2 regions of the Allobosea sp. R86505 genome follow, and region 2 is predicted to be linked to the other one. Evidence: predicted binding sites of a transcription regulator. Region 2 holds the regulator's gene; the other holds the start of a gene.
What was found. The regulator PhoB, encoded in region 2, activates phosphate uptake and scavenging genes when phosphate is short. The targets are predictions, from matches to a motif close to TGTCATNNANCTGTCAT.

Region 1: a site for PhoB is predicted at 13,399-13,415, ahead of phnD (phosphate/phosphite/phosphonate ABC transporter substrate-binding protein). Genes of this name have one in related genera too.

What each region holds. Positions count from the first base shown of each region.
Region 1 covers NZ_JAXHPY010000001.1:732,347-747,864, reverse strand. The annotation lists gene SJY11_RS03555 (lipid A biosynthesis lauroyl acyltransferase) at 1-883, shown strand, start outside; gene SJY11_RS03550 (DUF1223 domain-containing protein) at 951-1,709, shown strand; gene SJY11_RS03545 (TPM domain-containing protein) at 1,717-2,322, opposite strand; gene SJY11_RS03540 (TPM domain-containing protein) at 2,322-3,113, opposite strand; partial or broken gene SJY11_RS03535 (LemA family protein) at 3,223-3,832, opposite strand; gene ggt (gamma-glutamyltransferase) at 3,979-5,733, shown strand; gene SJY11_RS03525 (hypothetical protein) at 5,883-6,362, opposite strand; gene rlmN (dual-specificity RNA methyltransferase RlmN) at 6,367-7,587, opposite strand; gene SJY11_RS03515 (hypothetical protein) at 7,673-8,284, opposite strand; gene SJY11_RS03510 (NADPH:quinone oxidoreductase family protein) at 8,484-9,458, shown strand; gene SJY11_RS03505 (YkvA family protein) at 9,466-9,840, opposite strand; gene SJY11_RS03500 (SDR family NAD(P)-dependent oxidoreductase) at 10,034-10,819, shown strand; gene phnC (phosphonate ABC transporter ATP-binding protein) at 10,800-11,621, opposite strand; gene phnE (phosphonate ABC transporter, permease protein PhnE) at 11,618-12,445, opposite strand; gene phnD (phosphate/phosphite/phosphonate ABC transporter substrate-binding protein) at 12,470-13,348, opposite strand; gene SJY11_RS03480 (MurR/RpiR family transcriptional regulator) at 13,490-14,341, shown strand; gene SJY11_RS03475 (septation protein A) at 14,360-14,977, opposite strand; gene ftsY (signal recognition particle-docking protein FtsY) at 15,033-15,518, opposite strand, start outside.
Region 2 covers NZ_JAXHPY010000001.1:1,493,153-1,508,670, reverse strand. The annotation lists gene zapE (cell division protein ZapE) at 1-1,134, opposite strand, end outside; gene SJY11_RS07195 (PepSY-associated TM helix domain-containing protein) at 1,421-2,338, opposite strand; gene SJY11_RS07190 (hypothetical protein) at 3,062-3,355, opposite strand; gene SJY11_RS07185 (hypothetical protein) at 3,790-4,842, shown strand; gene uvrB (excinuclease ABC subunit UvrB) at 5,095-7,770, opposite strand; gene SJY11_RS07175 (tetratricopeptide repeat protein) at 7,985-8,437, shown strand; gene SJY11_RS07170 (TIGR03862 family flavoprotein) at 8,589-9,851, opposite strand; gene phoB (phosphate regulon transcriptional regulator PhoB) at 10,014-10,712, opposite strand; gene phoU (phosphate signaling complex protein PhoU) at 10,837-11,556, opposite strand; gene pstB (phosphate ABC transporter ATP-binding protein PstB) at 11,599-12,399, opposite strand; gene pstA (phosphate ABC transporter permease PstA) at 12,446-13,336, opposite strand; gene pstC (phosphate ABC transporter permease subunit PstC) at 13,351-14,322, opposite strand; gene pstS (phosphate ABC transporter substrate-binding protein PstS) at 14,486-15,511, opposite strand.

The sequences.
Region 1 (15,518 bases), 760 kb from region 2:
TGAACGCTCGAGCGACCTCGGCGGCTGGCTGCTGCGCACGGCGAGCCCGCTGATCCCGGTCAACCGCGTCGCGCTGGCCAATATCCGCGCGGCCTTTCCCGAGATGGCCGAGCCCGAGGTGCGCCGCATCGCGCGCGGCGCCTGGGAGAATCTCGGCCGCACCGCCGCCGAATACGCCCATCTGAAGACGCTCTTCGACTACGACTACCTCAACCCCGACGCGCCCTCGCGCGTCGAGGTCGAGGGCATCGAGCATTTCATCGCGCTGAAGGACGATGCGAAGCCCGGCCTGATCTTCTCGGCGCATCTCGCCAATTGGGAACTGCCGGCGATCTGCGCCCAGGCCTATGATCTCGACACCACCGCCGTCTTCCGCGCCCCCAACGACCCCGCCATCGCGGCCGTCGTCCACGAGATCCGGTCCGGTGCCATGGGCGGGCTGGCCGCCGCCAAGCAGGGCGCCGCCTTCGCCATGCAGGGCGTGCTCGAGCGCGACGGCCATCTCGGCATGCTCATCGACCAGCACTTCTCCCGGGGCGCCATTGTGCCCTTCATGGGCCGTCCGGCCCTGACCAACCCGATTCTCGGCAAGTTCGCGCGCCGCTTCGAATGCCCGGTGCATGGCGTGCGGGTCATCCGCCTGCCGAACCAGCGCTTCCGGCTGCAGCTGACGCCCCCGCTCAACCTGCCCCGCGATGCGCAGGGTGAGATCGACGTGCAGGGCGCGATGGCGATGATGACGGCCGTGGTCGAGGGCTGGGTCCGCGAACATCCCGAGCAGTGGCTCTGGATGCACCGCCGCTGGCGGCCGAACATGATCTCGGCCGCCGCCGTCGCGGAGGCGCCGGCCGTTGCACCATCGCCTGCTTTCAAGGCAACGTGATTTTGAAGTGAGACGAATGGGGCGCTTTGGTAACGCCTGAGATGTAAGGTCTCGCCGAGTTCAAGCCATGAAACGTTCCGCGCCCCTCCTGTCCGCCGCCGCCGCCCTGCTCGTGCTGGGCGCAGCCCCCGCGCGCGCGCAGGCGCCTGACCTTCAGCCCCGGGCCGTGGTCGAACTCTTCACCAGCCAGGGCTGCTCCTCCTGCCCGCCTGCGGACGCCCTTTTCGTCGAACTCGCGAAGCAGCCGGACGTCATCACCCTGACCCTGCCAGTGACCTACTGGGACTATCTCGGCTGGAAGGATACGCTCGGCAAGGACAGCTTCGCCAAGCGCCAGAAATACTATGCCAAGGCCCGCGGGGACGGACAGGTCTACACTCCCCAGGCCGTGATCAACGGCGCGGTGCATGTGGTTGGGTCCGACCGCGCCGAGATCGAGCGCGCCTCGAAGCATCCTCCCGGCGGCGGCTTCGTCGCGAAGCTCGGCGTCAAGGAAGAGGGCGGGCAGATCGTGATGACGCTCTCGCCCATCGGCGACGCGCAGGAGCGCACGGCCGGCGTCTGGATCGCGACCACGACGAAGATGGTCACGGTGCCGATCGGCCGCGGCGAGAACCAGGGCAAAACGGTTGCCTATGCCAATGTCGTGCGGGGCATGACGCGCATCGGCGACTGGGACGGCCGGCAGGCGACCCTTACTGCGCCGATCGCCGTCACCCAGGGGCCCGAGGTCGACAGCTACGTCGTGCTCGTTCAGGCCGAGCGGCAGGGCAAGTACGGAGCCATGCCGGCTGCGGTGCTCGCGGCGGCGCGCAGTCCGCGCTGAGCGGCGCTCACAGGATCACCACGTTGTTCGGCAGTTCGTCGATGTCGTCGGGCGAGCGCGGGGCATGGTTCGCCAGGACGGCGCCGATCGCGCGCACCGCGGTGACGATCCCCTCGCGCAGCCGGTCTTCGCGGCCCGCGAGCACGACCGCCTCGACGATGCCGTCCCACACTGCCTGCTCAACCCGGCCGTCGATGCCGCTGTCGGCGATGATCTCGGCATAGCGCTCCTGGATCGCGACGTAGAGCAGCACCCCCGTACGCTGCCGCGTGCGGCTCAGGCCCCGCGCCGTGAACTCGCGCAGCGCGACGTCATGGGCGCGTCTGCGCTTGACGAAGCCGGGCACGAAACGCCCGCCGCGGCCATACCAGAGCAGGCTCGCGAGCAGCAGCACGGCGCAGACGAGCTGGATCAGGAAGATCCGCGGCGCACTCGTCTCCGTCATCGCGAGCAGCGGCCAGGGCACCAGCAGCGAAAGCGTCAGCGCCATCGCCACCGGCACCATTCGGTAGCTCGCCGCCGCCCGGTCGATCATGACGACGATCTCTCCCGCCGTCTGGCCCTCGGCCTCGCGCACGGCCTCGGCAATGGCCTCCCGGTCCCGCTCGTCCATCACCAGTCTCCCGAAGCCCCGCCGCCGCCCGATGATCCGCCGCCCCCGGAGAAGCCGCCGCTCGAACCCGAGCCCCCACCGGATCCCGAGCTCCAGCTCCCGCCCGAACTGGTGCTCCAGCCGGAGCTTTGCGGCAGCGTCACCCAGCGCCCATTGCGCAGGCGGTGTCGGCGCGACGCGTCGGTGCCGCCGAACTCCCGGATGAAAGCCGCGACGATGATCAGGACCAGCGCCATCATGACCAGCATCGCGATGATGTCGACCGGCGATGTTTCGTCGCTGCGCACGCTCGCGCGGCGCTGCCACTCCTCGGCATCGCCGGCGAGGATGGTCACGATGGCGTCGACGCCGCCCTCGATGCCGCCGGCGAAGTCGCCCGCCTTGAACTTCGGCGCCACCGCCGTGGTGATGATGACCTTGGACAGCGCGTCGGTCAGCGCTCCTTCCAGCCCATAGCCCACCTCGATGCGGACCTTGCGCTCGCTCGGCGCGACCAGCAGCAGGACGCCGTTATTGGTCTTGGCCTGGCCGAGCTTCCAGAACCGGAACAGGCCGTTGGCATAGTCCTCGACGCTCAGCCCCTGCAGCGATGGCACCGTCGCGACGACGATCTGGTCCGAGGTCTTGTCCTCATGCGCCTTGAGCTTGGTCTCGATCCGCTGGCGCGCCTCGGCCGCGATCAGGTTCGAGCCGTCGACGATGCGGCCGGAGAGCGCGGGGTAGCTCGGGTCGGCGGCCAGCGCGAGCGAACCGAACAAGGCCGTCAGCAGAGCAAGGCACACAGCCGTCATTCTCGGGCGCAGCGAAGCGAAGACCCGAGAATCTCTCCCAAGAGATGCTCGGGTCGAGCCCGAGCATGACGGAGAGGTCAGCAGCATGGCCCGGACCCGTCGAACACCCTCAGAACTTCACAGCCGGCGGCCGCTCCGCTCCCGCCGTCGCGGCAAAGGTCTCCATCGCCTTGGCGCCCCAGAACAGCCGCGCCCAGATCACGCCGGGAAAGGTGCGGATTTCGGTGTTGAAGGCCTGGACCGCCTGGATGTAGTCGCGCCGCGCCACCGTGACCCGGTTCTCGGTGCCTTCGAGTTGGGATTGCAGCGCCAGGAAGTTCTGGTTCGATTTCAGGTCGGGATAGCGCTCGAACCGTGACCAAGAGCCGCCCCAGCGCGCCGCTGAGCTGGTTCTGCGCCTCCTGGTATTCCTTGAACTTGGCGGGATCGGTGATCGTCGAGGCGTCGACCTTGACCTGGCTCGCCTTGGCGCGGGCCTCGACCACGGCGGTCAGCACCTCGCGTTCCTGCGCCGCATAGCCCTTCACTGTCTCGACGAGGTTGGGAATCAGGTCGGCCCGGCGCTGATACTGGTTCTGCACCTCGCTCCAGCTCGCCTTGGCCTTTTCCTCCAGCGTCGGCACATTGTTGACGCCGCAGCCGGCCAGGACCAGCCCGAGCAAGGCCATGGCGACGACGGCCAAAGGCCGGCGGAGATTCGAGACGGACGAAAGCGACATGCCGGGCCCCCTTGGCACGATCGGGAAACAAAGACGTGCGGCGACCTTAACCGCGGCAGGGCAGCACTCCAAGCGACGCGAGGAGATGGCGCGGTCCCGCCGTTGCGCTAGGCTGGCGGCAGCACCCGTCATCGGATGATCGCCCCATGCCCCAGCTTCCCGGCCACCACCCCCGCATTCTGGCCTGCGCCCTGCTCCTGATGATGGCTGCACCGGCCACGGCTCAGCCGCTCGCCCCGGCGCCCGAGGCCGCGACGGGCAAGATCGCGAAAGCCACCGCCACCGCCCAGCGCTTCATGGTGGCCGCCGCCAATCCGCTCGCTGCCGCCGCGGGGCGCGACATCCTGCGCGCCGGCGGCAGCGCGGTCGACGCCGCCATCGCCGTCCAGCTCGTGCTGAACCTGGTCGAGCCGCAGAGTTCCGGCCTCGGCGGCGGCGCCTTCCTCGTTCACTGGGACGAGGCGGCCCGGCGCGTCATCACGCTCGACGGGCGCGAGACGGCGCCCGCCGCAGCGAAACCCGACCGCTTCATCGGGAAAGACGGCAAGCCGATGCGCTTCGTCGAGGCGGTCGTCGGCGGGCGTTCGGTCGGAGTTCCCGGCACGCCGAAGCTGCTGGAGGAGGCGCATCGCCGCTGGGGGAAACTGCCCTGGGCGCAGGTGCTCGCCCCGGCGATCAGGCTGGCGGAAGACGGCTTTGCGATCTCGCCGCGCCTGAACGGGCTTCTGTCCGGCGAAAAGAACCTGGCGAAGGACGCCCGCGCCGCCGCCTATTTCTACGAGGCTGACGGCCAGGCGAAGGCGGTCGGCACGATCCTTCGCAACCCGGCCTTCGCCGCAACGCTGCGCGCGCTGGCCGAACGCGGCGCGGGCGCCTTCTACGAGGGCGAGATCGCGCGCGACATCGTCGCGACCGTGACCGGCCACGCGACCAATCCCGGCGACATGACGGCAGCCGATCTCGCCGCCTACCGGGTCGAGGAGCGCGAGCCCGTCTGCGGCGCCTACCGCGTCTGGCGGATCTGCGGCATGGGCCCGCCGAGTTCGGGCGCGGTCGCCGTGCAGCAGATGCTCGGCATTCTCGAAACCCGCGAGCTCGGGCGGATGGGTCCCGGCGCGGAGGCCGCGCACTGGTTTTCGGAGGCCGGCCGCCTCGCCTTCGCCGACCGCAACCTCTATCTCGCCGATCCCGCCTTCGTCGGCGTCCCGCTGCCCGGGCTGATCGACCGCGATTACATCCGCTCGCGCGCCGGGCTGATCAGCCCCGAACGCTCGATGGGCCGCGCCAAGGCCGGCGAGCCGCCCAACAAGCGGGCGCAGCTGCTGGCCCCCTCGGAGGGCATCGAGAACGGCACCAGCCACATCTCGGTCATCGACGGCGATGGCAACGCCGTTTCGATGACCACCACCATTGAAGACGGTTTCGGCGCGCGGCTGATGACGGCGGGCGGCTTCCTGCTCAACAACGAGCTGACGGATTTCTCGTTCGTGCCGGAGGAGGATGGCAAGCCGGTCGCCAACCGCGTCGAGCCGGGCAAGCGTCCGCGCTCCTCGATGGCGCCGACGCTGGTCTTCGACGCCTTCGGCCGGCTCTATGCCGTCGTCGGCTCGCCCGGCGGCAGCCAGATCATCGGCTATGTCGCCAGGACGCTGGTCGCCCTGCTCGACTGGAGGATGGACCCGCAGGCCGCCGTCGACCTCGGCAATTTTGGCAGCCGCAACGGCCCCACCGAACTGGAAAAGGGCACCGAAGCGGAAGCCTGGAAGGCGGCGCTCGAGGCGAAGGGCCATGAGGTCCGCCTGCTGGCGATGACCTCGGGCATCCAGGCGATCGTCAAGACGCCGGAAGGCTTCGTCGGCGGAGCGGATGGGCGCCGGGAGGGTGTGGCGATCGGGGATTAGCGAGGGGCTGTGTTGCCTGAAACGCGCATCATGCTGGACGCAGCTAAGCCGAGATTCGGCACGACCGGGCGATCTCGCTGGAAAAACAGCATGCTAGCGAAGCGGTAGCGCCTGGTCATGCCCGGTCTGACCGGGTCAGACCCTGCCGGTCAGACCGGCACGCGCCGCTCGCCGCCCGCGCTGCGCCCCGCGATCAGCCAGTAGACGAAGCCCGTCGCGGCGCCGACCAGCACGAGCCCGCCGAGCACCTGCACCTCGGCCCCGGTCGGTGCACGCGCCAGCCCGAGCATGCCGAGCGGCAGCAGCGCCGCGAGCAGGCCGGTCAGCCCGCTCTGGATCAGGCCGCTGCGCAGCGAGAACAGCTCGCAGGCGACGGCGACCAGGACGACCGGCGCGACGATGATCGCGAAGCCCAGCCGGCCGAGCAGCACGAAGGCGGCCTCGGCGGTCGGTCCCGGATCGATCCCCATGTCAGCCAGCCCGAACAGCGCGTCGAGCAGGCGCTCGAATCCGCCGCCGATCAGCAGCGCGAGGCCCGGCGAAACGACGCTCGCCATCATCATCGCCAGGAGGCCGGCGACCATCGCCATCACCAGCGCGAACGGAATCAGCAGGAGCCAGCGCAGCATCGGATCAACCGGCGCTCGCCGCGGCCGCCTCGTCCTGGTCCAGCATCAGCCGGGCCCGGGCGGAGAGCTTCTCGGTCTCGCTCTTGAGCTGGCCGCAGGCGGCGAGGATGTCGCGCCCGCGCGGCGTGCGCACCGGCGAGGCATAGCCGGCGCGGAACACGATCTCGGAAAAGCGCTCGATCCGGTCCCAGTCCGAGCATTCGTATTTGGTGCCGGGCCAGGGATTGAACGGGATCAGATTGATCTTGGCGGGGATGCCCTTGAGCAGCCGCACCAGCTCACGCGCCTCGGCGTCAGAATCGTTGACGCCCTTGAGCATGACGTATTCGAAGGTGATGCGCTTCGCGTTCGACACGCCCGGATAGGTCCGGCAGGCCTCGAGCAGATCGGCGATCGGGTATTTTTTGTTCAGCGGCACGAGCTCGTTACGCAGATCGTCGCGCACCGCATGCAGCGAGATCGCCAGCATCGTGCCCATCTCATGGCCGAGCGGGCCGATCTGGGGCACGACGCCCGAGGTCGAGACGGTGATGCGCCGGCGCCCGAGCGAGAGCCCCTCATTGTCGGAGATGACGTCGATCGCGTCGCGGACCCCGTCGAAATTGTAGAGCGGCTCGCCCATGCCCATGAAGACGATGTTGGAGACGAAGCGCCCGCCATCCTTGGGCACGAAGGCGCCGCCCGGCGCACTCCGATTCGGGAAATCGCCGAGCCGATCGCGCGCCACCATCAGCTGCGCCACGATCTCCTCGGTGGTGAGGTTGCGCACCAGGCGCTGCGTGCCGGTGTGGCAGAAGGTGCAGGTCAGCGTGCAGCCGACCTGGCTGGAGACGCAGAGCGTGCCGCGGTCGACCTCGGGGATGTAGACGCATTCGATCTCGGCGCCGCGGTCGCGCGGGCCGGTCGGCGCCATCCGGATCAGCCATTTGCGGGTGCCGTCCGTCGAGATCTGCTCGGCGGTCACCTCGGGCAAGTCGAGCGTGAAGCGCTCGGCCAGGGCGCCGCGAAGCCCCTTGCCGATCGTCGTCATCTCCGCGAAATCGCGCACGCCGTAGTGATAGATCCAGTTCCAGAGCTGGCCGACGCGCATGCGCCGTTCCTTCTCGGGGATTCCGATCTCGGCCAGCGCCGCGGCCAGCCCGGCGCGCGTGCGCCCGACCAGCGAGGGCCGCTGCAAAACGGGTTCGGCCGCTGGCGCGGCGGGCTCTAGAACGGAAACGGTCATCGGAACTCTGGCTCGGGGCAGGCGGTCGCGGCCCGCATTGGGCCGGGCTCATAGCACGAGAACGCGCGCCAGAGAAATCGCCGGCCTATTTGCAGGCGTCTTCGGCGCGCTTCACCGTCTGGCTCATGCCGGCGAGCGAATACTTGTCGGAGGTCGGATTGCCGCGCTTCGACGTGCCCTTCACCTCGAGCCCGGCACCCTTGCGCAGCGAATCGAGCATGCGCGGCTCCTCGGCTGGATTCTTCAGCCACATGTTCTTGCCCTTGGCGACCAGCGCGAAACGCTCGGAACCGATGATCGCCTGGTGTTCGACATCTTCCTTGAGATCGAAATTCATCACGAAGCTGATCTCGTTGCGCACGCCCTCGGCCGGGCGCGTGGCGACGAAGAGCAGGCCATCGACATCCTTGAGGTTGGCCGGCATGCGGCTTTCGGCCTTCGACAGGGCGTAGCAGACCTTGGAACGGCCCTGCTGCGACGAGAAGGCCTGCCACTTGCCGGCCGTCTCCAGCAGCATCGCCTGGCCCTGGCCGGCGGCGGCGGGCGCAGCCGCGGCGGCCGCGGGGCGGCCGCGCTGCTGCTGGGCCTGGGCGGCCGGGGCGAGGAGTGCGGCACCGAGGCAGCCCGCGAGCAGCGTCGGCAGGAGGAGGACACGGCGCGAGGCGGGAACGCCGGAACGGAAAAACGAACTGATCATGGCCGCCATCAATCATTAAAAATCTTAACACTGCCTTTACCACCCGTTGACGGGCGCGATGGCTGGGGCAGGCGGATAGAGTGCCACGATCCTGGCGAAAATGCGAATGGCGACGCCGGCCGCATCCGCATTTCGAACACTCCTGTCCCATGGCACAATCCTGCGAGAGGGCCGCGAGCCCCACCCGAGGTGGAGAACGATGAAGGCATTGCTCTGCGAGACGCACGGCCCGGCCGAGACGCTGGTCATCCGCGACATCCCCGAGCCTCAACCGGGCCCGGGCGAGATCGCGATCGCGGTCAGGGCGGCCGCGCTCAACTTCTTCGACACGCTGATCATCGAGAATCGCTACCAGACCAAGCCCGCGCTGCCGTTCTCGCCGAGCGCGGAATGCGCCGGCACGGTCGTCGCGCTGGGCGAGGGCGTCGCCGGCTGGCAGGTTGGCGACCGGGTCGCCGCCTGGCTCGGCTATGGGGCAGCCCGCGAGCGTGTCGTCGTCCCGGCCGAAAACGTCATTCCCATTCCCGACGGCCTCTCTGATGCACAGGCGGCGGGCCTCTTCGTCACCTATGGCACGGCCCTGCACGGGCTGATCCAGCGTGCGGGGCTGAAGCCTGGGGAGACGCTGGCGGTGCTCGGCGCAGCCGGCGGGGCGGGGCTCGCCGCCGTCGAAATCGGCGCTCTGCTCGGGGCCCGCGTGATCGGCTGCGCCTCCTCACAGGATAAGCTCGCCCTGGCGCGACGGCACGGTGCCGCCGAGGGCATCGACTATGGCCGCGAGGATATCCGCGCCGCGCTGCGCCGCCTGACTGAGGGCCGCGGCGTCGACGTGCTCTACGACACGGTCGGAGGCGATCTCGCCGAGCTGGCGCTGCGCTCGATGGGCTGGGAGGGGCGCTATCTCGTCGTCGGCTTCGCCGGCGGCGGCATTCCGAAAATCCCCCTCAACCTGCTGCTGCTGAAGGGCTGCGACCTGCGCGGTGTCTTCTGGGGCGATTTCGTGCGGCGTCAACCGGACGCCCAGCGCGCCAATATGGAGCGGCTGCTGGGCTGGGTCGCGGAGGGTCGGATCCGCGCCCATGTCCATGCCGAGATTCCGCTCGAACGCTGGACGGAGGCCTATGCGCTGATCGGCGACCGCAGAGCCCAGGGCAAGATCGTCCTGACGCTGTGACGCAGCCTCAAAGCTCCGCCATCGCCTGCTTCGCCTTATCGCGATGCGCGGGCGTGATCGAACTCGCGACCGCCGCCAGCGCCGCCGCGATCACCGCCGCATCGTCGGTGAAGCCGAGCAGCGGCATGATGTCGGGCAAAGCATCGAGCGGCAGCACGAAATAGCCGAGCGCCGCGAGCAGCGTCATCCGCACGCGCCGCGGCGTCGCCGGGTCGCGGGCGCAGATCCAAGCCGCCAGCAGATCCTCCGCGAAGGGGATGCGCCGGGCGACGCGCTTCAGCCGGCCGAAGAACTCCGCGCCGAAGCGGGCCTCGTCACGCAGGCTCTTGCGGATCTCCGCCATTTCCTCAGGGGAGAAGCGGGAGGTGAAACCGTCGGTCATCGGGCCCCTCCTCAGGGCGCTTGCAGAACCCCACCATGCCGCTACGCGGCGGGTCCTGCCATGTCGAAAGATGTGGCCCCATCGCAGCCGGCTGCAAGAGGTCTGCCCAGCGGGCGGTGCAAAGAAACAGCCTTGGAGGATGTCTCCTCGGCCATTAACGCTGGAACCGTCGCATCAGATCCGGGAATACGCCATGCAGATCGATCCCTCCGTCGCCGCGATCGTCACCGGCGGGGCCTCGGGCCTCGGCGAGGCCACGGCCCGCATGCTCGCCGCGCAGGGCGCCCGCGTCGCGCTGTTCGACCTCAACGCCGAGCGGGGAAAAAAGATCGCCACCGAGATCGGCGGCCTCTTCGTCCCCTGCGACGTCACCAGCGAAGTCTCGGTCGACGAGGCGCTGGCCACGGCGCGAGCGGCCCAGGGCGTGGCCCGCATCCTGGTCAACTGTGCCGGCATCGCGCCCGGGCGCCGGATCGTCTCGAAGAAGCGCGAGACCGGCGAACTCGTCGCCCATGACACGGCCCTGTTCGAGAAGGCGCTCGCCATCAACCTGACCGGTACCTTCCGGATGCTCGCAAAATCGGCGGCGGCCCTCGCCGGGCTCGACCCGGTTACGGCCGATGGTGGCCGCGGCGTCTTCATCTGCACCGCCTCCATCGCCGCCGAGGACGGCCAGATCGGCCAGGCCGCCTATGCTGCCTCGAAAGCCGGTGTCGCCGGCATGACGCTGCCGATCGCGCGCGAACTCGCCGCCTCCGGCATCCGCATCATGACGATCATGCCCGGCCTGTTCGAGACACCGATGTTCGACGGTCTGCCCGAGGAAGCCCGCGCCTCGCTCGCGATCTCCGTCCCGCACCCCTCGCGGCTTGGCAAGCCGGCGGAATATGCGGCCTTAGTGAAGAGCATCATCGAGAACGACATGCTCAACGGCAGCGCGATCAGGCTGGACGGAGCGCTCAGGCTGGCTCCGCGATGAAGCAATCCTGGAGAAATGTGGGGCCGGGCAAATCCGCGCCTGCTGGGGCTTCACCGAGGCCGTAAAGGCTTTCAAAGGCGGCCGCATCGAACAAGGCCGCGGGTGCGTCGAGCGCCAGCTTGCCGTCGCGGAGCGCAACGACACGATCCGCGAAACGGCGAGCATATTCGACCTGATGGAGAGCGCACAGCACGGCGATCCCATGCTCCGCTGCGATGTCGCGCAAAGAGCCCAGCACACTTTCGGCCGAGCGGGGATCGAGGCTGGAGACGGGCTCATCGGCAAGCAGGATGGTCGATTCCTGAGCCAGGACACGTGCGATCGCGACGCGTTGCTGCTGGCCGCCGGACAATGAGTCCGCGCGCTGGTAAGCCTGTGCGAGCATTCCGACACGGTTGAGGCACGACAAGGCGCGCTGTCTTTCAGACGCGGGAAAACGACGCGCCACGACACGCCAGGTCGCGACGTGGCCGAGGCGTCCCGCCAGCACGTTGTCGATGGCCGACATCCGGCCGATCAGATTGAATTGCTGAAAGATCAACCCGATATTGCGGCGCAGCCTGCGCAATTCACGGCCTCGCAGGTCGGCAAGATCACGACCGGCAACCATCACGGAACCGGATTCGGGCGATACCAGCTTCGAGAGACAGCGAAAGACCGTCGATTTGCCGGCACCCGACGGCCCCAGCAGCGCGACGAATTCGCCGGGCTGAAGCGAGAACGAGACAGCATCGAGCGCCAGCATGCTGCCATAGCGCTTGGTGACGGAATCAAGCGCCAGAGCAGGCGTCGAACCGGTCATACAAGCCTCCGGCGCGCAATGGTGGAAATCTGGTCGATGACCGTGACCATGACGAGCACGATGACCGACAGCGTCAGCAGCTTCTGAAAATCGAGCAGGTCGATCGCAGCCTTGATCTCGATTCCAATGCCGCCGGCGCCGACGATTCCGAGGATGGTCGAGGTCCGGACATTGGCTTCCCAGACATAAAGCGCGACCGAGGCAAGGTTGGGTAGCACCGACGGCAAGACCGCATAGCTCACGACCTTGACCTGATTGGCTCCCGAAAGCGCGGCCGCTTCCAACGGAGCGCGCGGTAAAGTCTCGATGGCCTCGGCATTGAGCTTGGCGATGACGCCGATCGAATGGACGATCATCCCGAGAACGCCGGCAAACGGCCCCAAACCCACGGCGGCGACGAACAGGATCGCAAAAACGACCGTGTCGATACCGCGGCAGGCATTGATCAGCCAACGGATCGGCATTGCCAATCTCGGAAAGGGTGTGACGTTCGACGCGATGAAAATCGAAAGCGGGAAAGCCAACGCGGTCGCGACCACCGTACCGACGGTGGCGATCGCCACCGTCTCGAAAGCCCGCATCAGGAAGGCGTCCCAGTCGGTCAGATAGGGCGGCCAGGCTGTCGCAGCCCAGGCCCAAAGCCGCGGCAGGCCGCGCGCCAGTGCGACGGGATCGATCTCGGCGACCCGCACGCATAATGCGAAGAAGCCGAGCAGGCCGAGCCCGAGCGCGGTCCGGCCGATCATCGGCCATGTCCACAGCACCAACGGCGGCTCGCCGTAAGTGCCGTCGCTCAAGCGGACGGGTTGGGCTACCTGCGCCATGGCCAAATCCGCACGCGATGCCGCTCAGGACGCCCGGATCGCGCCGAGTTCGCGACCCATCGTTTCGAGACCCTGATAGGCAGCGTGGGTTGCGGAGACGAAGCCGTTATAGGGCCAGGGCAGCAAGGCTTTTTCTGCCTCCGTCAACCCACTCAGAGCAGCCTGAAACTGCTTGGCCCGTTCTTCCGCAAAGCCGCGCGAGACCACGACGCATTCATTGGGCAGTGGCTCGGATTCCCAGACGACCGTGTTCGACGTGTCCTTGATCGTGCCGTTGCGGATCATGGTGTTGCGATGCGTGTCCCACCCGGTAGCGAGATCGACCTGGCCGTTGATCGTCGCCATTTGCGCGGCGGCTGCGGAGGCGCCTTCGGCGTAGCGGCCAAAAAAGCTGCGCGGATCGATACCGCGTCCCTTCAGAAAATGGGTTGGCACCAGCCAGCCGGAGGTCGATCCGACATCCAGCATCTGCATCGACAGGCCCTTGGCATCATCCGGGAATTTGCTGAGGGCCAGCCCGGGGCGCGCCACGATGATGGCCTTATAGGTCGGCAGACCATTGACCAGCATCGTATTGATGATGCGCGCCTCGCCGCGAACCTTCGCGATGACATACCCCCAGGGTCCCATCTGGGCGATGTCGATCTGCTCATTGGCCAGGGCGGTTGCAATGCCGGCCCAGTCATTGGCGACCGTCAGTTGCAGATCGGCCCCGATCTTGTCGGCGACCAGCTTGTAGATGGGCTCCCAGACCCGCCGGGTATCCGACTGCGTGGGCTGCTGCGGACCGAGACCCACCTTCAGCACAGGGCGTGACTGGCTGACGGCACGAGATGCGAGCGCCGGAACGGCCATCAGGGAAGCGGCGGCGAGCAGGGCATGACGACGGGAGATGTTTGGCATGGGACGACCTCGATCGACGGGTGAGCACGCGCAAGATTATGCTCGGCTCAATGTCAAATGAATGACAATTGAGTTTAGCTCAAAAATTTGCTAAAGCTCGGCTGTGGCGCGACAGGTTGGCGCCACAGCAAAGGAGCAAAGGTGGATTCACCACTCGCCCGTTTGAACGCGTCGCTCCAGCACTTGCCGCGCACGGCCCGGCGCATCGCGAGCGTAATTATCAGCGATCCCGACAGGGTCATCACCATGACCGTCAGCGAACTTGCCGAGGCGGCGGAAGCCAGCGAAGGCAGCGTGATCGGCCTGTGCCAGCAGATCGGTGCTGGAGGGTTTCAGGATCTCAAGATTGCGCTGGCCAAGGACATCGCCGCAGGCCGCTCGCTACTCCACGAGGATATCAGCCCGGGGGAGAGCAGCGATGATGTTCTGCGCAAGATCGCAGCCAGCCACATCATGGCGATCCAGGACAGCATCGCGGTATTGGATACGGCCGCGATCGACTGCGCAGTCGATCTGCTGGCCGGTGCGGAGCGTATCGAATTCTATGGCATCGGCACAGCCGCCCCGATTGCTGACGATGCGGCCGGCCGCTTCCTGCATCTTGGACTCCCAGCCAAGAGCGTGACCGATTCACATATGCAGGCGGTCAGCGCCGGCTTTGCCGGTCCGAAGGTGACGACCGTCACGATCTCTCATTCCGGGCGCACGCGCGACACGCTGGATGCAACGCGGATTGCGCGAACAGCCGGGGCGCGCACCATCGGCATCACGAATTATGGCCGCTCTCCGCTCCAAGCCTGGTGCGAAGTTTGCCTTTTCACGGCCTCCAAGGAAACACACTACCGGATGGAGGCGCGATCAAGCCGCATCGCGCAGATGCTGGTGATCGATGTGCTGTATGCGCGCCTCGCACTGCGGAACTGGGACCATTCGCTGAAAGCGATTGCGCGCTCCTACGATACGCTGGCGACGAAGCGTCTGCCGCCGGGTTAGACTGATCCGGAGCGGCTTTTATTCGCCCGCCTTCGCCGCCTTGATCTCGTGCTTCAGGATCAGTGGCGTCTGGGCGAGCGCAAAGACCATGGTCAGCGGCATCACGCCCCAGACCTTGAAGGCGACCCAGAAATCCTGCGTCTGCGTGCGCCAGACGATCTCGTTCAACGCCGCCAGAACGAAGAAGAACAGGCCCCAGCGCAGCGTCAGCTTGCGCCAGCCCTCCTCATCGAGCTGCATCACCGATTCGAGCACCAGCGCCAGCAGCGAGCGGCCGAAATACAGGCCCCCCAGCAGCACGCAGCCGAACAGCGCGTTCACGATGGTCGGCTTGACCTTGATGAAGAAGGCGTCGTCCAGCGCGATGGTGAGCCCGCCGAAGACGGTGACCACAACCGCGTTCACGATCGCCATGCGCGGCAGATAGCCCATCAGGATGCGCGACACCGCCAGCGCCACCAGCGAGGCGACGATGAAGATGCCGGTCGCGACGAAGATGCGCCGGTCAGAGGCCACGCCGAAGAGCCGGTCGCCATAGGAATTGGCGAAGAAGAAGATCGCGAGCGGCCCGAATTCCAGCGCCAGCTTGAGCAGAGGATTGATCGGCCTGCCCTTCGCCGCGGGGGGCTGCGCCATGCTGTCGCTCATCTCGTCCTGCCTGTCTGCACCGGCGGCGTCATGCCGCGAGCTGTCACGCCGCTTCGTCCAGTCCCGACACCGCGCGGGCGAAATCGCGCGCCGAGAACGGCTCCAGATCCTCGACGCCCTCGCCGACGCCGATGAAATGCACCGGCAGGCCGAATTTCGCCGCCAGCGCCACCAGGATGCCGCCGCGCGCCGTGCCGTCGAGCTTGGTCATCACCAGCCCGGTCACCCCGGCCGTATCGCCGAAGGCCTCGACCTGGCTGAGCGCGTTCTGGCCGACGGTGGCGTCGAGCACGAGCAGCGCTGCATGGGGAGCCTCCGGATCGAGCTTGCGGATGACGCGGACCACCTTGGCGAGTTCGTCCATCAGCCCCGTCTTGTTCTGCAGCCGTCCGGCCGTGTCGACCAGCAGCACGTCGGTGCCGGTGGCCTTCGCCTTCTGCAGCGCCTCGAAAGCGAGCCCCGAGGCGTCCGCCCCCTGGTTGCCGGAGACGACCTCCGCCCCCGTGCGCTCACCCCAGACCTTGAGCTG
Region 2 (15,518 bases):
CGCCCGGCCATGCGGAAGGCCGAGGTAATCGTCGGAGCGCATCTCGATCAGCCGCGAGACCGTGCGGTCGAACTCGAAGGCCTCGCGTCCGGTCTTCGCGCGGTAGAGCTCATGCGGCTCGGCCTGCGCCGAGGCGACGAGCTTCACATGATGCTCGTAGAGCGTGTCGATCAGAATGATGAAGCGCTTGGTCTCGTTGCGCTGCTCGTCGGCCAGCACCGGAATATCGTCGAGCACGAGCGTGTGGAAGCGCTGCGCCAGCGCGATATAGTCCGAGGCGCCATAGGCCTTGCTGCAGAGATCGCCGAAGCCCGCCCGCGCCACGCCGGCCGCCGCCTGCGGCACCACCAGCTCGTGGCCCTTCACGTCGATGACGAGGCGCTGGCCCTTCGCCGCGCCGGAGAGCTTGCGGAAGGCGTCGTCGAGCGCGGCCTCCGCCGCCGCATCGGCCGGCACACGATAGACCGGCGCGCCGCCGAGCTTCTCCAGCCGGAAATCGGTGCGCGCCTCGAGCTTGAGCACCTCGACCTTCTCGGCCAGCAGCGCCACGAAGGGCAGAAACAGCGCCCGGTTCAGCCCGCCCTCATAGAGCCGCGACGGCTCGACATTCGAGGTCGCGACCACCACGACGCCGGCGGCGAACAGCGCCGTGAACAGCCGCCCGAGGATCATCGCATCGGCGATGTCGGTGACGGTGAACTCGTCGAAGCAGAGCAGCCGCGCCTCCTTCGCCAGCTCCGCCGCGACGGGGCCGATTGGGTCCGGATCCTTGACCTCGCCGGCCTTGAGCTTCTGGCGATAGGCGTGGATGCGGCCATGGACGTCGGCCAGGAATTCATGGAAATGCACCCGCCGCCGCAGCGGCATCGGCACGGAGTCGTAGAACAGATCCATCAGCATGGTCTTGCCGCGGCCGACCGAGCCCCAGATGTAGAGCCCCTTGGGCACGTCCCTGGCCGCCGCCTTCTTGCCGAAGAGCCAGCCCAGCGCGCTGCTCTTCTGCGCTAGGCGCTGCGCGGCCAGCGCCTCGGCCAGACCCTGCAGCCGCTTCACCACCACGACCTGCGCCGGATCGCGCTCGATCGCCCCGGATTCGACCAGGGCGGCATAGCGTTGGGCGATCGAGGCGGTCATGGCGGGGCGGTCTTCGGGCAGGCGCTGGGGACTCCCGGGTTACGGCAGCCCCGCCGGCCCGGCAAGAGCGGAGGGAGGCAAACCCCTCCCCCTTGTGGGGAGGGGAAGGGGTGGGGGTCGAAAAGCCAGGGCGCGTCGCTGAAGAGGGAGCCGTATCGCCGTTGCAGCCGCGCTGGTCCGGCTCGCGCTCACCAGGCGGCCCCACCCCCACCCCTGCCCCTCCCCACAAGGGGGAGGGGTTCCCCGCGCTTGACCCGCCCAAAACGGCCCCGCCCCCGCCCCGGCCTCAGGCCGCCGCCAAGCGCGCCCTTGGGTTACGCTTGCGGAAGCGGCGCTTCGCCCAGATCACCAGCCCCGTGCCCCAGAGTCCGGCCAGCACCAGCGACAGCGCGAGGTTGAGCCCGCTGCCCCAGAGCGCATGCCAGTTGCCCTCGTGCAGCGCGCGCGGCCAGTTCATCGGCGGCGTCGCGAGACCCTCGCGCGTCACCACCACGCCGGTCAGCCGGTTGCCGACATAGACCCGCGCCAGCAGCCGCCCGCCGCGCACCCGCAGCGAGGTCAGGTCGGCGAGGTCATGCGCGCGGGCGACCAGCGGGATCGCCTCCGCCAGCGGCAGCCGCGCCGGCCGCGCCCCGCCCGTCGGCGCCGCCGCCGGGATCAGGGTGATGCCGAAGGCGATGGCGAGCCCGGTCAGCGGCGACAGCACGATCAGCGGCAGGAAGACCCACGCGGAGACATTGTGCCAGCCGCCCAGCGTGTTGCGGAAACGCGGCCAGCCCATCAGCACGCCCAGCAGCGCCAGCACCAGCATCGCGATGGTCGAGGCGGTGACGAGCCAGCCGAGATCGAGCAGCAGCCGCTCATGCAGCTGCCGCGCCGTGCCGAACCATGCGGCCCAGCCCGGCTCGTCGATCTCCTCGCCGCTGCGCAGGCTGACATCGACCGAGCCGTCCGGCCCGACGCCGTTCAGCGTCATCAACTGGTCATAGGTGCGGATCGTCAGCCCGGTCGCCTGGCCCTGCGGATCGAATTTCTGCAGCGCCGCCAGCACCGAGGCCTCGGTCACCGGCGCCGCGGGGCGCGTGCGCTGCGCCAGCGGTTCGACCGAGAGCACGAGACCGCTCAGGATCAGCGCCAGCAGCGGCAGGGCGAAGACGAGCGTGATCCAGCGGTGGAACCGCAGCCAGTAAGGCTTGAGCATCATGGGGATGACTTTCGGAAGAGCAGCGTCGCCTTGGAACAATTCTAAAGTTGGAACGGCCCCGGCGGCAATGGGGCGGGCGCTCGTCTTTGCGCTGGATCAAGGCGACGGAACCACGCACCGAAACCCCCGACCGGCTCACGCCGCGGGGTTTCGGGCTCTTCAAGGCGTATCCGAGGGGATGCGCGGGACGGGGTGGCGTCGCAGTCGACGGCTGCGTGCCGATGTCGATGTCGAATGTCGTGTCGAAGCAGCGCCAACAGCCGCCGCACCGTCCCGCGCGCGGTTGTCTGGGGGTCCCTCGTCGTCCCTACGTCCCGGCACGGGCTCGGGCCTGCCCAGTTTCGGCCCTGACGATCGACGGCACCTCCATGGCGTCCGGCCAGCGACGGCCTTCCCCCATGAACACCGCACCCTCCCCGGCCACACGACGCCTCGCGAAGCCCCCTCGGTCGGGGAGAGCGAGGGGAGAATAGGGTCGGGTGCGAGGGGCGGGGATAAGGTTTGTCGCAGGGTGCAAACGTGCCCGGCCAAGGCGCGGGGAACCCTCTCCTGTAAGGAGAGGGCAGGGAGAGGTGTCGGCCGTTATCCGGATAGGGCGAACCCTGCCCGCCGGCTGCGGTTGGCTCAGCGTTTCGCAGGTCCAGGGGCCGACACCTCTCCCCTGCCCCTCTCCTTACAGGAGAGGGGTTCCTCGCGCCCATCGACGGCCGCCCCCACCGCCCCTCAACTCCGCCCGGGAATCATCCGGATGGCGTTGCCGAGATGGGTGGCGCAGCCCTTCATGTCCTCCTTGGCCATGCGGTCGGCGGCCAGGGTCATTTCCTTCATGGCGATCGCCTTCTTGTCCGGGTCGGTCAACTTGGCGGTCTCGGCGTTCATCTTGGCCAGTTCGGCATCGCTGCAGGTCGTCGGCGGCAGCGGCGTGGTGTCCGGCGCCGCCGGAGCGGTCTGCGCCCCGGCCGGCGCCAGCGCCAGCCCGACGCCGAGCGCGGCGAGGATGAGGGTGGTCCTGAACATGATCTCTCTCCCTGAAGGGGCCGGAAGGGCCCTTTCGCGGGAAACAGGGCGTGGGGAGGATTGTTCCGGGGGGCTCGCGGGCCGGAGACAGGCTGTCGAAGCGGGGCGCGTCTGCTCTTCTCACGCGAGGGGAGAAGGTGCCCCGTTAGGAGGATGAGGGCTGAGTGACTGACGGGCTCGAGGGATCAGCCGGGGCGCTTGGCGCAGGGGCCGGACGAGGAGTCAGGCAAGCATGGCAACGCGGCCGGAGCCGTGTTCCTTACGGATGGGCGCGCCATGGGGGGGGTGACTTGTCCCGTCGATGTGGGGGCGGGGAATTCAAGGGAGGGGGCGGTGGAAATTCCAGCCACAGCTCATGGTGTTCGCCGATCCCTTTCTCTTGAACTGTTCCAAGTTCGGAATAAGCTGCGTAAATCTAATGCATCGGGGGCACAATGAGCATCGAGAGAATTTCAGACGATAGCATAAATAACGATGGTCTTACGATTAGATCGCTGCCAAAAACTGCATTGCAGGCTATCTATCATGCCGCCACTGGTAAAACTGAGAACTTATCAAAGGGATTGAATGGAAATGTTGTTATAAAGCACGCCGATTTTGATCGACTGTACAGAATGTTAATTGATCAGACCCACATGTATGAGCAGGTAATTTCTCCTGTCGTAACAGTTGTTGTCAAAAATGCAAATGATAAAACAGTTACATATAGCTCATGGGAACGATTTTTAGCACTTCAATTCAATAATCACGATGTTACTTCTGATGCTGTTATAAAGATAGAATTTGTTTTGAAATTGCCAAACACGGCTGTTTCTCAAAGATGCGTTATAAACATAGATCTTGATTCTGCCCTTCCAATAATCGACAGAGGCTCAAAAGATTCGTCGAATGATGATGGTTTCGGATTTTTTATACTATTTGCTCAAAGAGAATGGAAAACAGTTCAAATATCGATAGATTTTGTTGATTTTCTTGTCGCCAAGGCGTTCGTGAATATAACTGAGGAATGGTTCTCCTCACTTGAAAAGACTCCGACTAGTAAATTAAACGAATCATTAATTTCTAAGTATGAAATTATTCGCGGCTGTCTTTCACAGTCCGGCCGTATCGGTATTGCTATATTTCTAATGGGATACATTTATTTCTCTGGTAGTCAATCTGATTCGTTGTCTAGGCTTGTTTATGCTATATCGGTTGGGCTGTTAATATGGGCTGGATTCTCAATATTTGATTCGTATATATCAAAAATGCTATTCCGTCGCATATACAAAAATATTATACCTACTGTGATACTAATCAGCGAAGGTGACAATTCATCATACAATAAAATTATCGATAACTTGAATTCTCCCTCAAACACGATCGTTATATTTTGTGTCACAATAATTATTAATATTTTGTTAAACGTTATTGCAAGTTATATATATACTTATTTAACATATCCGAAATCAGCTTTTCTGATTAATGGTGGATTATTCTATGGTTGATTGCGTTTTTATATCATGAATCTAATTGAAATCACACAAGGCGCCGACGCCCTGTGTAGCTGCCCTCCCTAGATCACGCGCGGGAAACCCCTCTCCCGGATGGGAGAGGGGCAGGGGTGAGGGACCGCCGCTGGTCGCTGAAACGAAACGGAGCCGTTGCGCCCTCTGGCTGCGAGGGCAGGCCCTCATCCGGCGCTCCGCGCCACCTTCTCCCATCCGGGAGAAGGGAAGATGGCGTCGCGGTTCCGCCGCCTACCCTCTCCGCCCCCGTCTCTCCCCAGCCCCCTTCGGCCGCTGCTCGGTCCTCGGCCCCATCTCGTCGAGCGTCGGCTTTTTCGGCAGCGCCCGCGACACCGGCTTGCCCTCGCCGCCGCCGAAATTATGCGGGCCCATATCGGCGTCGGTGGGTTTGCGGGCGCGGGTCGGCGGCAGGTTGGCGCTGTCGCCATAGCTGCGCTCGCCCTTGTACTTGCCGGCCGAGGCCTCGACATCGCCCTGGCGGGCGAGCGGATCGTCGGAGATGGCGAGTTCGGTCGCCTGCAGGCGCTTGATCTCGTCGCGCAGCCGGGCGGCGGTCTCGAATTCGAGATCGGCCGCGGCCTCGCGCATGCGCTTTTCGAGATCGGCCAGCGCCGCCTTGAAATTGTGCCCGGCTGCCGGCGTGCCGAGCCCGGCATCGACGGTGACATGGTCGCGCTCATAGACGCTGCCGAGAATGTCGCCGATGGCGCGCTTGATCGTCTGCGGCGTGATGCCGTGCTCGGCATTATAGGCGAGCTGCTTCTCGCGGCGGCGGCTGGTCTCGGCCAGCGCCCGCTCCATCGAGCCGGTGATGTGGTCGGCATAGAGGATGACCTTGCCGTCGACATTGCGGGCGGCGCGGCCGATCGTCTGGATCAGCGAGGTCTCGGAGCGGAGGAAGCCCTCCTTGTCGGCGTCGAGAATGGCGACGAACCCGCATTCGGGAATGTCGAGCCCCTCGCGCAGCAGGTTGATGCCGACGAGGACGTCGAAGGCGCCCAGCCGCAGATCGCGCAGGATCTCGATGCGCTCGATCGTGTCGATGTCGGAATGCATGTATCTGACACGGACGCCGTTCTCGTGCAGATACTCGGTCAGGTCCTCGGCCATGCGCTTGGTCAGCACGGTGACGAGCGTGCGGTAGCCCTGCGCCGTGACCTCCTTGATCTCGTCGAGGAGGTCGGCGACCTGGTGCTTGGCGGGGCGGATCTCGACCGGCGGGTCGATCAGCCCGGTCGGGCGGATGACCTGCTCGGTGAAGACGCCGCCGGTCTGCTCCATCTCCCAGGAGCCCGGCGTCGCCGAGACATGCACCGATTGCGGGCGCATCGCGTCCCATTCCTCGAAGCGCAGCGGCCGGTTGTCCATGCAGGAGGGCAGGCGGAAGCCGTATTCCGCCAGCGTCGCCTTGCGCCGAAAGTCGCCGCGATACATGCCGCCGATCTGCGGCACGGTGACATGGCTCTCATCGGTGAAGACCAGCGCATTGTCGGGCAGGTATTCGAACAGCGTCGGCGGCGGCTCGCCCGGCTTGCGGCCGGTGAGATAGCGCGAATAGTTCTCGATGCCGTTGCAGGAGCCGGTGGCCTCGATCATCTCGATGTCGAAGGTGCAGCGCTGGTCGAGCCGCTGCGCCTCGAGGAAGCGGCCCATCGAATTGAGCTCGTCGAGGCGCGCCTTCAGCTCCTCCTTGATGCTCTTCACGGCCTGGGTCAGCGTCGGCCGCGGCGTGGTGTAGTGCGAATTGCCGTAGACCTTGACGAATTCGAGGTCGGCGGTCTTCTGCCCCGTCAGCGGGTCGAACTCGGCGATGCTCTCGACCTCGTCGCCGAACAGGCCGATGCGCCAGGCGCGGTCCTCATAGTGCGCCGGGAACAGCTCGATCACGTCGCCGCGCACGCGGAAGCTGCCGCGGGTGAAGTCGTGCTGGGTGCGCTTGTATTGCAGCGCCACCAGATCGGCGATGAGCTGGCGCTGCTCGACACGCTCACCCAGCTTGATGCCGAAGGTCATCGCCGTATAGGTCTCGACCGAGCCGATACCGTAGATGCAGGACACCGAGGCGACGATGATGACGTCGTCGCGCTCGATCAGCGAACGCGTCGCCGAATGGCGCATCCGGTCGATCTGCTCGTTGATGGACGACTCCTTCTCGATGAAGGTGTCCGAGCGCGGCACATAGGCCTCGGGCTGGTAGTAGTCGTAATAGGAGACGAAATACTCGACCGCGTTGTCGGGGAAGAAGCTCTTGAACTCGCCATAGAGCTGCGCCGCCAGCGTCTTGTTCGGCGCCAGGATCAGCGCCGGGCGCTGCGTCTTCTCGATCACCTGCGCCATGGTGAAGGTCTTGCCCGAGCCGGTGACGCCGAGCAGCACCTGGTCGCGCTCCTGCCGGGCAATGCCCTCGACCAGCTCGGCGATCGCGGCCGGTTGGTCGCCGGCGGGCTCGTATTCCGAATTCATCCGGAAGCGGATGCCGCCCTCGGACTTGTCCGGCCGCGGCGGGCGGTGCGGCACCCAGGCCTTGCCCGGCTCGATGAAGGGGTTGCCGCTCTCCAGCAGCGTCTGCAGCGAGGTCGCGGTCGCGGCAGCAGCGCCCTCCGCCCCGATGAAGGCGGCATCGGCCTTTTTCGAGAGCTTGCGCCTGGGCCTCTCCTCGCCGCCGGGCCGTTCCGTTGCGTAGCTCGGCTTCGCCTCATAGCCGGCCTGCGGCTTGTCGGAGAACCCGGCCGCGCCGCCGGGCACGGCCTTGCCGCGGTTGATCGCCGGGTTGAGCAGATCGGCGAGATAGCCCTCCAGCGGCTTCAGCTCCTGCCGAGACGCCTTGGAATTGGGCGTGCGCGCCGAGGACGGCTTCTTGGCGGGCTTGGGTTTGGCGGGCGAGTCTTTGGCGGGTGTGTCGGACATCCCGGCAATATGGGGTGCATCCCCGCCGCGCGCGAGAGGGTGCGGCGCATGGGGGAGCGCACTGGTGACAGGAGCTGGCAGGAGTGGCGCCGTTTCGGAGGGGTGGCGGACGCCCTTTCGCAATGGACTTGTCATGCGATGTCGCCATGATCGCGGACCACTGCGAGCGGCAACGCGCGCGCACCCTATCGCCTTCACCTCATGAGGACACGCCATGCGCCGACGCGTCATTGCGATCATGGCGGGAGCCGCCGCCCTGCTCGCCGCGGCGGGGGCGCAGGCGGTCGGGCCGGACTGGACCTGGCTGGACGAGGACCCGGAATACCGCCAGGCGCGCCGCTGGATCGAGGAGAAGAACTTCCCGCCCGCCATCGAGAAGCTGGAGGTGCTGCTGAAGCGCTCGCCGCACTCGCCCGTGCTGCTGAACTGGCTCGCCTTCTCGCACCGCAAGCTGAAGAACTACCCGCTCTCGAAGCAGTATTACGACGCCGCGCTGATGCGCGACCCGACCTTCCTGCCCGCGCTCGAATATCAGGGCGAATGGTTCATCGAGACCGGCGACATGGCCTCGGCCAAGGCCAACCTCGCCAAGCTCGCCAGCCTCTGCGGCCGCTGCCACGAATGGCAGGACCTCGACGAGGCCATCGCGAAGGCGGAGGGGCGGTAGGCGCGTCATTCTCGGGCTCGACCGCGACCCGGAATCGCGGGGAACCCCTCTCCTGTAAGGAGAGGGGCAGGGGAGAGGTGTCGGCCCCTCAACCAGCAAAGCGCCAACCCAATCGCTGCGCCGGTGAGGTCTCACGCCACCGTCAAGCGGCCTACCCCTCACCCTGCCCTCTCCCTACGGGAGAGGGTTCTCCGTCGAGGTTTCCCCGCCCCAGCCAACCCACTATCCCCGCCGCCGCAGCGACGCCGGTGGCGAAGCAGCCCTGCAGCAGATAGCCGCCGGTCGGCGCTTCCCAGTCCAGCATCTCGCCGGCGACGAAAACGCCTGGCAGGCGCCGCAGCATGAAGCCTGCGTCGATCTCGGAGGCCGCGATGCCGCCGGCGCTGGAGATCGCCCGGTCGATCGGCATCGTCCCGGTCAGGCGCAACGGCGCACTCTTGATCGCCGCCGCGAGCGCCGCGGGGTTTTCGTCGAGCTTTCCCGCGACGCTGTCGCGCAGCACGGCGACCGCCGCCGGCGAGAGCCCTGCCGCCTTGCGCAGATGGTTGCTGAGCGTCTCGCCCGGCCGGCGCTTGCCGAGCTTCTCGGTCAGCCGGGCGAGGTCGAGATCCGGACGCAGGTCGATCTCCAGCACCGCCGAACCGTCCCGCGCGATCGCCTCGCGCAGCGGCCCCGACAGCGCATAGATCGCGCCGCCCTCCAGCCCATGGGCGTCGATCATCGCCTCGCCCGCAATCTTTTTGCCGGCAAAGCACAACGTAATCCGCTTCAGCGGCGCGCCGGCGAAACGCTCGCGCAGCGTCTGCGACCAAGCTACCGCGAAGCCGCCATTGGCCGGCCGCAGCGGCGCCACCGCGACGCCCCTCCCCGCCAGCAGCGGAACCCAGCCGCCATCGGAGCCCAGCCGCGGCCAGCTCGCCCCGCCCAGCGCCAGCAGCGTCGCATCCGGCGTGAGCGTTACCTCGCCGGCCGCCGTAGCGAAGGTCAGTTCGCCCTCGTCGTTCCAGCCGGTCCAGCGCCGGCCGGCTTCGAGCCGCACGCCGAGACCGTCGAGCCGGCGCAGCCAGGCGCGCAGCAGCGGCGAGGCCTTCATCGCCTTCGGGAAAACGCGACCGCTGGTGCCAATGAAGCTCTCCGCGCCGAGGCCATCGGCCCAGTCGCGCAGTGCCTGCGGCGGGAAGGCCGCGACGGCCGGTTCGAGCCAGTCCCGCGCCGCGCCGTAATGCGGCAGGAAGGTCTCCAGCGGCTCGGAATGGGTCAGGTTCAGCCCGCCGCGCCCGGCGAGCAGGAATTTCCGCGCCGGCGACGGCATCCGCTCATGGATCGTGACGCGGTGGCCGGCCTGCGCCAGCCGCTCGGCGGCGATCAGCCCGGCGGGGCCGGCGCCGATGATGGCGATGTCTTTGCTGTGCATCGGGTCGGCTTGCGCCGTCGGGCGTCGCGGGTCAAGCGATCAGGCGTCGGCGGACGCACGCTCGTCATTCTCGGGCTTGACCCGAGAATCTCTGGCCGGCACGGCAGCGGAGCCTCATCGTCACGAGATGCTCGGGTCTGCGCCCGAGCATGACGGTTCGCCTCACGCCCGCGCAAAGGTCTCGTCGAAGGCGTAGCCCGCGCCGCGGACCGTGCGCAGCGGGTCCTTGGCGTCGCCCGGCGTGATCGCCTTGCGCAGGCGCCCGACATGCACGTCGACGGTGCGCTCGTCGATATAGACGTCGCGGCCCCAGACGGCGTCGAGCAGTTGCGCGCGCGAATAGACCCGGCCCGGCGCCTGCATCAGGAATTCGAGCAGGCGGAACTCGGTCGGGCCCAGATGCAGCTCCTCGCCGGAGCGGCGCACGCGCCGCGTTGTGCGGTCGAGTTCGAGATCACCGGCCGTCAGCAGACCGGCGACATGGCCGGGCTTCGCCCGGCGCAGCAGCGCCTGGATGCGCGCGATCAGCTCCGGCAGGGAGAACGGCTTGACGACATAGTCGTCTGCGCCGGTGGCGAGCCCGCGCACCCGCTCGGTCTCCTCGCCACGCGCGGTGAGCATGATGATCGGCACCCGCTCGGTGTCGCGGCGCGCCCGCAGCCGGCGGCAGAGTTCGATGCCCGACAGCCCCGGCAGCATCCAGTCCAGCAGCACGAGATCGGGCGTGTTGTCGCGCAGGTGCAGCTCGGCGTCGTCGCCGCGCGCCACGCTGTCAACCACGAAGCCCTCGGCCTCGAGATTGTAGCGCAGCAGCAGGGTGAGGGGTTCCTCGTCCTCGACGATCAGGATGCGGGCGGCCATGGCACGGTTCCAGATAATGGGTGGTGCAGGCGTCATTCTCGGGCTTGACCCGAGAATCTCGGCGACCGGAGGGTCCCGGTTTCGGAGATGGTCGGGTCAAGCCCGACCATGACGTGCTGCAATGTCAGCTCCCCGTCACGGCCTCAACCGTGATGTCGGTGGTCTCGAGCTTGGGACGGTTGATGTCGAGCGACTCGCCGGTGACGAGATAGTGGATCGTCTCGGCGATGTTGGTGGTGTGGTCGCCGATGCGCTCGACGTTCTTGGCGCAGAACAGGAGATGCGTGCAGAAGGTGATGTTGCGCGGATCTTCCATCATGTAGGTCAGAAGCTCGCGGAAGAGCGAGGTGTAGAGCGCGTCGATCTCGCCGTCGCGGTGCCAGACATCGAGGGCCTTCTGCTCATTGCTGGTGGCGTAGGCGTCGAGCACGTCCTTGAGCTGCGCCTGGACAAGCCGGCTCATATGCTCGAGCCCGACCACGGCCCGGTGCGGCGGCGAGAACTGGCCGGAGATCGCCACGGCGCGCTTGGCGATGTTCTTGGCGAGGTCGCCGACGCGCTCGATGTCCGACGCGATGCGGATCGCCGAGATCAGCTCGCGCAGGTCCTGGGCGAGAGGCTGGCGCCGGGCGATCGTCAGCACGGCGCGCTCCTCGACGTCGCGCTGCAGGTTGTCGAGGCGCTGGTCGGCCGAGATCACCTTCTGGGCCAGCGTCGTGTCGCGGCGCACCAGCGCAACGGTGGAGTCGCCGAGCATGCGCTCGGACATCCCGCCCATCTCGGCGAGGCTGCGGCGCAGCGACTCGAGATCGGCGTCGTAGGAGCGAACGATATGGTCGGTCATCGCGGCTAGGTCCTTCGAATGCGGGGCTGAAGCGGAGGGCAGTCAGCCGAATCGGCCGGTGACGTAATCCTGCGTCTGCTTCTTGCCTGGGTTCATGAAGATCGTGTTGGTCGCGTCGAACTCGATCACCTCGCCGAGATACATGAAGGCGGTGTACTGCGAGATGCGCGCCGCCTGCTGCATGTTGTGGGTGACGATGACGATGGTGAAGTCGGTCTTCAGCTGCTCGAGCAGGTCCTCGATCTTGCCGGTCGAGATCGGGTCGAGCGCCGAGGTCGGCTCGTCGAACAGGATGACCTCGGGCTTCTGGGCGATGGTGCGCGCGATGCACAGGCGCTGCTGCTGGCCGCCGGAGAGACCCATGCCGGAGGTCTTGAGTTTGTCCTTGACCTCGTCCCACAGCGCGGCACGGCGCAGCGCGCCCTCGACGCGGTCGTCGAGCTCGGACTTCGGCGGCTTCTCGTAGAGGCGGATGCCGAAGGCGACGTTGTCGTAGATCGACATCGGGAAGGGCGTCGGCTTCTGGAAGACCATGCCGATGCGCGAGCGCAGCTCGTTGACGTCGACGTCGTTGGAGATGACGTTGCGCCCGTCCAGCATCACCTCGCCGGTCGCCTTCTGCTCGGGGTAGAGCGAGTAGATCCGGTTGAAGATTCGCAGCAGGGTCGACTTGCCGCAGCCCGAGGGGCCGATCAGCGCGGTGACGTGCCGGTCGCGGAAGTCGAGATTGATGTTCTTCAGCGCCTTGTGCTCGCCATAGTAGAAATCGAGGTTCTTCACCGCGATCCGGACGGGCGCATCGGCATCGAGCGTCTGCGGGCTGAGTTCGAGGGTGGACAGCATCGAAGGGTTCCTTCGGATCGGACGCGACGGTGGGAAGGCGCTGGTCTTACTTGCTACCGCGGACGATGCGGCGGGCGATGATCGAAAGCAGCAGGATGGACATGGTGATGATCAGCGAGCCGGCCCAGGCGAGCTGCTGCCAGTTCTCATACGGCGCCGAGGCGAACATGTAGATCGTCACCGGCAGGTTGGAGACGCCGCCCATCAGATCGGCCGAGAACCAGAAATTGTTGTTTAGCGCGGTGAAGATCAGCGGCGCCGTCTCGCCGGCGATGCGGGCGAGCGCGAGCAGGATACCGGTGACCATGCCGGCCTTGGCGGCCTTCCAGGTGATCGAGGTGATGACCACCGACGGAGGCGCGCCGAGCGCCGAGCCGGCCTCGCGCAGCGGCCCCGGCACGAGGCGCAGCATGTCCTCGGTGGTGCGCACGATGACCGGGATCGCGATGATGCCGAGCGCGACGCCGCCGGCCCAGCCGGAATAGCCGCCCAGCGGCTCGACCAGGATGACGTAGACGAACAGGCCGATCAGGATCGACGGCGCCGAGAGCAGGATGTCGTTGATGAAGCGGATCAGGTCGGCGAGCTTCGAGCCCTTGCCGTACTCGGCGAGATAGGTCCCGGCGAGTACGCCGATCGGCGTCGCCACGACGATGCCGAGGAAGGTCAGGATGACCGAGCCGGCGATGGCGTTGGCGAGGCCACCACCCTCCGAGCCGGGGCCGGGCGTGATCTGCGTGAAGGTGGCGACGGACAAGCCGCCGATGCCCTTCACGATCAGCATCCCGAGAATCCAGAACAGCACGGAGATCGCGATGACGGTGAAACTGGCCGTGATGATCCGCATCGACTTGTCGGCGACGCGACGCGACTGGCGAACCCGGCCCCAGGTCGTCGGGGGGAGTTCACGGACGGTGGAGGGTGTCGTCAGGCTCATGATCTTCAACCCGCTCAGAAGGTCTTGACGCGTGCGACGAGGATGCGCGCGATGACGAGGACGACGAAGGTGACGAAGAAGAGGATGCAGCCGAGACCGATCAACGCATTCATCTGCAGGCCCAGCGCCTCGTTGAATTCATTGGCGATGCGCGAGGCGATGGTCGAGCCCGGATCCATGATCGACCCCGAGAGACGGTTGGCGTTGCCGACGACGAAGGTCACCGCCATGGTCTCGCCGAGCGCTCGGCCGAGCCCGAGCATGATCGCGCCGATGATCGAGACGCCGGCCTGCGGCACGAGCACATGGCGCACCACCTCCCAGGTCGTCGCCCCGATGCCATAGGCGCTCTCGCGCAGCACGGAGGGGATCTGGTCGAGCATGTCGCGCACGATCGAGGCGATGAAGGGAATGATCATGAAGGCCAGGATGATGCCCGCCGTCAGGATGCCCAGCCCCGAGGGCGAGCGCGAATATAGGATCGTGCCGACGATCGGCATCCCCTCGACGATGTTCGAGAGCGGCACCTGCACATAGGCCGCAAACAGCGGAACGAAGACGAACAGCCCCCACATGCCGTAGATGATCGAGGGCACGGCGGCGAGCAGTTCGATGGCGGTCGAGACCGGCTGCTTGAACCACAGCGGGGCGAGTTGCGTCAGATAGACCGCGATACCCAGCGACAGCGGCACGCCGATCAGCAGCGCGATGAATGCGGTCGTCAGGGTGCCGGCGATCGCCGGCCAGGCGCCATAGACATCGGCCTGCGTGTCCCATTGTGAGCCGGTGATGAAGCCGAGCCCGAAGGCCTTGAAGGCCGGCCAGCCGCCGATGACCATCGACAGCATGATGCCGGCGAGCAGGATCAGCACGAACAGCGCCGAGGCGAAGCTCGCATTGCGGAAGATGATGTCGAAGGTGCCCTTCGGCGTCTTGCGCTGGGGGCGCGCGGCCGGAATGCTCATTGGGTCGGTCACGGCGGTCATCCGTGGAACTCCGGTCGGAACGAAAATGGCGAAGCGGCTGAGGGGAGCGGGCCTCTCGGGCGGGCCCCCATCCCCAGCAGCCGCGGTCGCCGCTGCTGGGGATGGGGGCCGGGAGAGACGAGGCGAGGCGGGATGACCCGCCTCGCCCCCGCTTGGTTGTGGATCAGAAGATCGGCTTGCCGGCCGGGTCGGTGACGCCCTTCCAGGAGGCGCGGACCTGGTCCTTCACATTGGCCGGCAGCGGCACGTATTCGAGGTCGAGAGCGAGCTTGTCGCCGTTCTTGAAGGCCCAGTCGACGAACTTCAGCGCGGCGCCGACCTCTTCCGGCTTCTCCGGCTTGGCATGGACGAGCAGGAAGGTCGCGGCGGTGATCGGCCAGGCCTGGGCGCCCTTCTGGTTGTTGAGCGAGATGCCGAAGCCGGGAGCGGCGTTCCAGTCGGCATTGGCGGCCGCCGCCTGGAAGGACTTGTCGTCCGGATCCGGGAAGTTGCCGTCGGCGTTCTGGATCAGCGCGTAGCTCAGCTTGTTCTGCTTGGCATAGGCATACTCGACATAGCCAATCGAGTTGGCGACCTGCTTCACCGAAGCCGAGACGCCCTCATTGCCCTTGCCGCCGATGCCGACAGCCCACTGCACCGAGGTGTTGGTGCCGACCTTGGACTTCCAGTCGGCCGAGACCTTCGAGAGGTAATCGGTGAAGACGAAGGTCGTGCCCGATCCGTCCGAGCGGTAGACGGGGGTGATGTTGGCGTCGGGCAGCTTCAGGCCGGGGTTCAGGGCAACGATCTTGGGATCGTTCCACTTCTTGACGGTGCCCATGTAGATCTCGGCGATCAGCGGGCCGGTCAGCTTGAGCTGGCGGGCGTCGATGCCGGCGATGTTGATGGCGGGCACGACGCCGCCCATCACGGTCGGGAACTGGATGAGGCCGTCCTTGGCGAGGTCCTCGCCCTTGAGCGGGGCGTCGGTGGCGCCGAAGGCGACGGTCTTGGCCTTGATCTGGCGGATGCCGCCACCCGAGCCGATCGACTGGTAGTTGAGACCGATATTGGTCTCTTTCTTGTAGGCCTCGGCCCACTTCGAATAGATCGGGAAGGGGAAGGTCGCGCCGGCGCCGGTGATGTCGGCGGCCTGGGCCACACCGGACAGACCGATCGTCGCGGCCGCGAGAATGAGAAGTTTGCGCATGAGATGT